Regions from separate parts of the Bradyrhizobium sp. UBA2491 genome, predicted to be linked through region 2. Evidence: riboswitches for the same ligand, from Rfam matches in the RefSeq annotation. Region 2 holds a riboswitch; each other region holds the start of a gene.
What was found. Region 2 has a riboswitch for cobalamin ahead of B2W55_RS26940 (DUF1636 family protein). Riboswitches for the same ligand answer to the same signal wherever they lie in the genome.

Region 1 (2,259 bases), on a different contig from region 2:
CTGGCTGAGCAGGATGGCGGCGCCCGCGACGATGAAGGGCAGCGCCAGCGCGACGTGCTGGAAGCTGCGGTCCTCGAGCGAACCAAGCAGCCAGAACGCAATCTCCAGCACCACGAAAGGATTGCTCGAGAGATTCATCACCAGCGCCGTGGCGGCGCCGGCGAAGCTCGATATCGCGAGCCCTGCGAGGATCAGGATCAACAGCCCGGCATTGCGGCCGGCGATCGCGAGCAACGCGAACACCGAGCCGAAGGCGGCGATGATCGCCACCACCGGCAGCGCGTAGGAGCGCACATCGGCGAGGCCGAGCGCGATCACCAGCACCGCGCCGAATGCCGCCGATTGCGGCGCGCCGAACAGCGATGGCGACGCCAGCGGATTGCGCAGCAAGCCTTGCAATGCCGCGCCGGACAGCCCGAGAATGCCGCCGATCGCGAACGCCAGGATGGTACGCGGCAAGCGGATCTCGCGCACGATCACCTGCGCGACGTCGCTGCCGCCGCCGAACAGCGCCTCGATCACCGCGAGCGGCGACAACCGCACCGGACCGACGCCGAGCGAAACCACCAGCAGCAGCACGACGAGCGCGAGCAGCGCCGTGGTGGCACCCCACCGGCGCCGCGCCGCGACCTCGGCCGCCAAGGCAAAATCCTGCACGCTCATCCAATCCATGCTCTTACAGCGATCGCCGTGGCAGACAAGCGACACTCGATAAAAACCGTGACCGCCTCGCCGCCGCCGGACGCCCGCCGGATTGACTTTGCTGCCCGGCCGAACGCTAGTTGAACATGACGGTTCTTTAATGAGATGAAAAGGGAATGCGGTGCGGGGAAACCTCCCCAATGCCGCGGCTGCCCCCGCAACTGTATGCGGTGAATCCTTCGTCAGATGCCACTGGGAAACTCGGTCCTGGGAAGGCGACGAAGGGTAACGACCCGCGAGCCAGGAGACCTGCCGTCAGCCGTGGTCACACGCGACGATGCCGGTCGGGGAGTACAGGCATGAGCTTCACCGGATGCCGCAAGTGCAATGGTGAGACTGGGTTCGCGGTGACGTGCCACTGACGTCATTCCGAGGCCGCACTTTATGTTTTGCTTCCCTTCCCATCGGCGCCGCCGCGCGCTTCTGCTCGCGTCGACGATGATCGCCCCTGCAATCGCCGCCTCCGCCGCGCGGGCGCAGCAAGTCCCGTCTCCCGATCAGCTCCCGGCCATCGAGGTCGCCAAACCGAACGACCAGAACGTCACGCGCGCCAAGCCGGCCGCCGACGAAGCGCCGGCGCCGCGCCGCCCGGCGCCGGGCACCTCCCAGAGCAGCGATGCCGGCAGCGGCGCCGGATCGAATTCGACCGGAACCGCACCGGCCACCGGAACGGGCGGCAACGGCGGCGGACGCCAGTTCGCCGGTATCGTCGGCTCGTCCTCGACCGTGATCACGGCCGACGACATCGCGCATTCGCCGGTGCAGTCGCTGCCGGAAATCCTTGCCCAGGTGCCGGGCGTACAACTGCAAACGCTCTATGGCGGCCCGAACGGCGCCAAGACTGCGGTCGATCTGCGCGGCTTCGGCGCCTTCGCCTCCGACAACACCCTGTTCCTGCTCAATGGCCGCCGCCTCAACGACGTCGACAAGGCCGGCTTCGACCTCACCACGATCCCGCTCGATTCGATCGCGCGCATCGAGATCAGCCGCGGCAATAGCGGCGCCGTGCTCTACGGCGACAACGCGGTGGGCGGCGTCGTCAACATCATCACCAAGACCGGCGCCGGCGGCCCGCCAGCCACGATCAAAGCCGAGGGCGGCGTCGGCTCGTTCAACACGCGGATGGCCGCGATCTCCGCAGCACTCAATTCGGGGCCGTGGTCGACCTCGTTCTATGGCAACGGCATCAAGTCCGACGGCTACCGCGCCAACAATGCGCTCGACCAGCGCAACGCGGTCGGCAACGTCAACTACAACACGTCGGACCTCTCTGCCTTCCTGACCGTCACCGGCAGCGATCAGAAGCTTGGTCTCCCCGGCGGACGGCTGGTCGATCCGTCGATCGGCGTCAACGAGTTGCAGACCGACCGCAGGGGCACCAGCACGCCGTTCGACTACGCCAACCAGCAGACATCAAGCGTCACCGCCGGCTTCACCAAGACGTTGATGAACGGCGTCGACCTCATCGTCGACGGCGGCTGGCGGCAGCGTGACACCCAGAGCGGCTTCTTCGGCACCGTGCCGACCATCAGCTTTGCCTCGACCTACAACGATGCG
Region 2 (2,259 bases):
TCGACATGTTCTGCGGCTTGAACGGCAGCACGCGCAGGCCGCGCCGCATGGCGGCACGCGCGAGGCCCGCGACGATGAGCGACTTGCCCACGTCGGAACCTGCCCCCTGGATCATCAATGCGCGCGCCATGGCGTTGGGCTCTTAGAATTCGACGCCCGGCTGGGCCTTGATGCCAGAGCGGAACGGATGCTTCACCAGGGTCATCTCGGTGACGAGATCGGCGATCTCGATCAACTCGTCCTTGGCGTTGCGCCCGGTGAGCACGACATGGGTCATCGCCGGCTTCGACGTCTTCAGGAAATCGACCACGTCTGCGATCGCCAGATAGTCGTAGCGCAGCGCGATGTTGATCTCGTCGAGCACGACCATGCGCAGGTTTTCGTCCGCGATCAGCTCCTTGGCCTTCTCCCAGCCGGCCTGCGCTGCCGCGATGTCGCGGGCGCGATCCTGGGTCTCCCAGGTGAAACCTTCGCCCATCGCGTGGAATTGACAGAGCTCGCCGAAATGCCCGGTCAGCAACCGGCGCTCGCCGGTATCCCAGGCGCCCTTGATGAACTGCACCACCGCGCAAGGAAAGCCATGGGCCACGCAGCGCACGATCATGCCGAAGGCCGACGATGATTTTCCCTTGCCGGCGCCGGTATGAACGATGATCAGGCCCTTTTCGCCGCTCTTGGTCGCCATGATGCGGTCCCGGGCGACCTTGATTTTCGCCATTTTGGCCGTGTGGCGCGCCTCCAGCGAAGCCTCGCTGCCGGCGTCCTCGCGCTCGCCACCCTGTTCAGAAATCATGTGATATTCCTTTGGCTTGACAAGTACTGGGCTTGGACGAATGGTGGGCCCGCGCTGGTTCCTGTCCTACGACAGGCGAAGAGGGAATGCGATAGGGCTCAGGTTCGGGCCCGAAGCGCAGCCGCCCCCGCGACCGTGACCGGAGAGATGTCCAAGGCCACTGATTTCCACGGAAATCGGGAAGGCGGGGATCGAAGGGCGACAGCCTGCTCCGCAAGCCGGGAGACCTGCCAGTGCAGCAATTGAGACCGGCGGACGGGGGTGTTCCGCGACGGGGAACGAGCCTCCATTGGTTGGTTCGTTTGCCTCATCGCCTCCAACTGCCAATTCGGGAAGAGCGATGAGCGTTACACTTCATGTCTGCATCACTTGCCGCGCCGGCCAGACGGTGGCCGAAGGTGAAACCACGCCGGGCGCACGTCTGCACGCCGCGATTCGCGACGCCGGCGTGCCTGATGGGGTCAATCTGGTTCCCGTCGAATGCCTGTCGGCGTGCAGCCAGGGCTGCTCGGTCGCGCTCAGCGCGCCCGGACGGTGGTCCTATGTCTATGGCCGCCTGTCGGAGGCCAATGCAAAGGACGTGATCGCCGGCGCGTCCGCCTATGCGGCGGCGCCGGATGGCATCGCGCCGTGGCGCAGCCGACCAGAAATCTTTCGCAAGCAGTCGCTTGCCCGCATTCCACCCATTGCCGTCGTGCCGGAGGCCGCTGAATGACAACGCTCACCAAAGTCCCCGTCACCGTCGTGACCGGCTTTCTCGGATCCGGCAAGACCACGCTGATCCAGCATCTGATCCGCAACGCCAACGGCAAGAAGCTCGCGGTGCTGGTGAACGAATTCGGCAGCGAAGGGGTCGACGGCGATATCCTGAAATCCTGCGCCGACGCCAATTGTCCGACCGAGAACATCGTCGAACTCGCCAATGGTTGTATCTGTTGCACCGTCGCCGACGATTTCATCCCGGCGATGGAGCAACTGCTGGCGCGTCCCGTGAAGCCCGATCACATCGTGATCGAGACCTCGGGGCTTGCGCTGCCGAAGCCGCTGCTCAAGGCGTTCGACTGGCCGGAGATCCGCTCGCGGATCACCGTCGACGGCGTGATCGCGCTGGCCGATGCCGAGGCGGTCGCTGCCGGTCGTTTTGCGCCGGATCCGGTCGCCGTCGATGCGCAGCGCGCCGCTGACGACAACCTTGACCACGAGACGCCGCTCTCGGAAGTGTTCGAGGACCAGATCGCCTGCGCCGACATCGTGCTGCTGACCAAGGCCGATCTCGCTGGCGCCGAGGGGATCAAGGCGGCGAAGCAGGTGATTGCCGCCGAGATGCCGCGTGAGGTGCCGATGCTGCCCGTGGTCGACGGCACGATCGATGCGCGCGTGATCCTGGGTCTCGGTGCGGCGGCGGAAAATGATCTCGCGTCGCGTCCGTCGCATCACGACGGCGAAGAGGAACATGAGCACGACGA
Region 3 (2,259 bases), on a different contig from region 2:
GCGGTATCGTTGGCGACCTTGAGGAACGGCACCACGCCCTGGCTCTCGCCATTGGTGCCCTTGATGTGCGCGCCGAGCCCGCGGACGCGGGTCCAGTCGTTGCCGAGCCCGCCGGAATATTTCGCCAGCAGCGCGTTGTCCTTGACCGACTTAAAGATGCCGTCGAGATCGTCGGCCACGGTTGTCAGGAAGCACGACGAGAGCTGCGGCCGCTGGGTGCCGGAATTGAACAATGTCGGCGTCGAGGCCATGAAGTCGAACGACGACAACAGATTGTAGAACTCGATCGCGCGGCCCTCGCGGTCGATCTCGCGCAGCGCCAGGCCCATCGCGACGCGCATGAAGAACGCCTGCGGCAGCTCGATGCGGTTGCCGCGGACATGCAGGAAATAACGGTCGTACAGCGTTTGCAAGCCGAGGAATTGGAACGACAGATCGCGCTCGGGCTTCAGCGCCGCGGCGAGCCGCGCCAGGTCGAAGCGGCCGAGTTCGGCGTCGAGCAGTTCGGTCTTGATCCCGGTCTTGATATAGGCCGGGAAGTACTCGGCGTAGCGGCTTGCCATGTCGGCCTGCGAGGCGCTGGTCGGCACCTCAAGCACATAGGACAGCACCTCGGTGCGCAGCTTGTCGAGCAACAGGCGCGCGCTGACATAGGTGTAGTTCGGCTCCTGCTCCACCAGGGTGCGGGCGGCCATCACGGAGGCGAGCGCCAGCTCGTCCTGGCTGATGCCGTCATAGATGTTGCGCTGGGTCTCGGCGACCACGGGCGCCGCATCGACGCCGTCGAGGCCGGCGCAGGCCTCGTTGATGATCAGCGCCAGCCGCGCGTGGTCGAGCGGCACCTTGCTGCCATTGGGCAGCGTGACGTGAATGGTCGGACCGGCCGCGGGCTTGGCAACAGCCTTTGCCGCGTCCTGCTCGGCACGCTGCCTGGTGCGTTCGTCGCGATACAGCACATAGGCCCGCGCCACCTTGTGGTGCTCGCTGCGCATCAGCGCAAGCTCGACCTGGTCCTGCACGTCCTCGATGTGGAAGGTGCGGCCCTCGCTCATGCGTCGCGACAGCGCGGTGACGACCTCGGCGGTGAGCTGCTCGACGATCTCATGCACCCGGCGCGACGCGGCGGCGGTGTGCCCCTCGACCGCCAGGAACGCCTTGGTCATCGCCACCGAGATCTTGCTGGCGTCGAATCTCGACACCGTGCCGTTGCGGCGGATCACCTGCATCGGCGGCGCGGCTTCCGGCGCGGCAAGCGCTTCCGGACGCAGCAGGACAACTGACGCTGGCTTTGTTTCGCGATCGAGAGAGAGAGACATCGTGCAGACCCCGTGATGTTTGTTGGGACTGGATGTCAGGGGACGCTGCATCACCCGGCGGCTGGCGCCACCGGCACGGCTCTGCATGCGACCGCCGGGACACCCCGCCCGTGGACGTAATTTCGGTGTCGCGGCAGGTCTCCTGGCTCGCAGGTCGTCATTGCTCCCTCGTCTTCCCAATGCCTTGCGGCATCAGTGACTTAGCTATCGGGAACAACTCACTGCTTACAGTTGCGGGGGCAGCGCCGGGTTTTTACGGATCAACCCGTAGTTCACCGGCTTCCCTCTTAGCCACCAAATCTAGGGATATGGCAGACCGTGACGCCTATATCTGGTGTGATTTGGGCTGGGGTGTCAACGCCCACCAGACGGCCTATCCAAAATATTTCGATGCTTATCCAAAGCCTCGTTAAGGGTCTGTGGATGAATCATCCTGGAACCCCGTAGGGTTACTACGGCAGCCGCACCGCGCGTCGGCGACCAAACGGATTGAGCAAGCGGACGATTTCGCAGGCCGCAACCAAGCCGGCAAGCCAGAGCGCGCTGCGCAACCCGATGCGCGCAACGATGGCCGGGGTGAATGCCCCGGCCCCGCCGAGGACCGGCGTGGCGGCCAACAGCGTGATTTCATAGCCAGCATAGGCGCCGACGAAGGCGAGCAGGAAGGTACCCACCACGCGGTTCCTGGGCAGTTGGCGAAAGACGGCGGATGCCGCCGCGGTGCCGGCGAGGGCCGCAGCCCCGATCACAAAACCCCAGGCGATGGTCTTGGCATCGACGGGATAGTGCAGCACGCCAAATCCAATGGTCTGGTTGACCAGCCACGTGCCGAACACCACCAGCATGGCCCCGCGCAGCGGCAACACGGCCGCAGCGATCACGGCGAACGCGGCAAACGGCGTCGCGCAGGCGAACACGAAGCTCGCGAGCGCGGATGCGGCGG

Region 1: another riboswitch for cobalamin. It lies ahead of B2W55_RS28395 (TonB-dependent receptor); the one in region 2 lies ahead of B2W55_RS26940 (DUF1636 family protein).
Region 3: another riboswitch for cobalamin. It lies ahead of B2W55_RS11725 (ribonucleoside-diphosphate reductase subunit alpha); the one in region 2 lies ahead of B2W55_RS26940 (DUF1636 family protein).

The regions. Positions count from the first base shown of each region.
Region 1 covers NZ_DDOP01000081.1:93,000-95,258, reverse strand. Annotated here, with positions in the region: gene B2W55_RS28400 (FecCD family ABC transporter permease) at 1-663, opposite strand, end outside; cobalamin riboswitch at 776-973, shown strand; gene B2W55_RS28395 (TonB-dependent receptor) at 1,141-2,259, shown strand, end outside.
Region 2 covers NZ_DDOP01000079.1:45,555-47,813, forward strand. Annotated here, with positions in the region: gene B2W55_RS26930 (cobyric acid synthase) at 1-130, opposite strand, end outside; gene cobO (cob(I)yrinic acid a,c-diamide adenosyltransferase) at 143-793, opposite strand; cobalamin riboswitch at 832-1,042, shown strand; gene B2W55_RS26940 (DUF1636 family protein) at 1,134-1,508, shown strand; gene cobW (cobalamin biosynthesis protein CobW) at 1,505-2,259, shown strand, end outside.
Region 3 covers NZ_DDOP01000039.1:88,266-90,524, forward strand. Annotated here, with positions in the region: gene B2W55_RS11725 (ribonucleoside-diphosphate reductase subunit alpha) at 1-1,316, opposite strand, end outside; cobalamin riboswitch at 1,432-1,652, opposite strand; gene B2W55_RS11730 (hypothetical protein) at 1,769-2,259, opposite strand, start outside.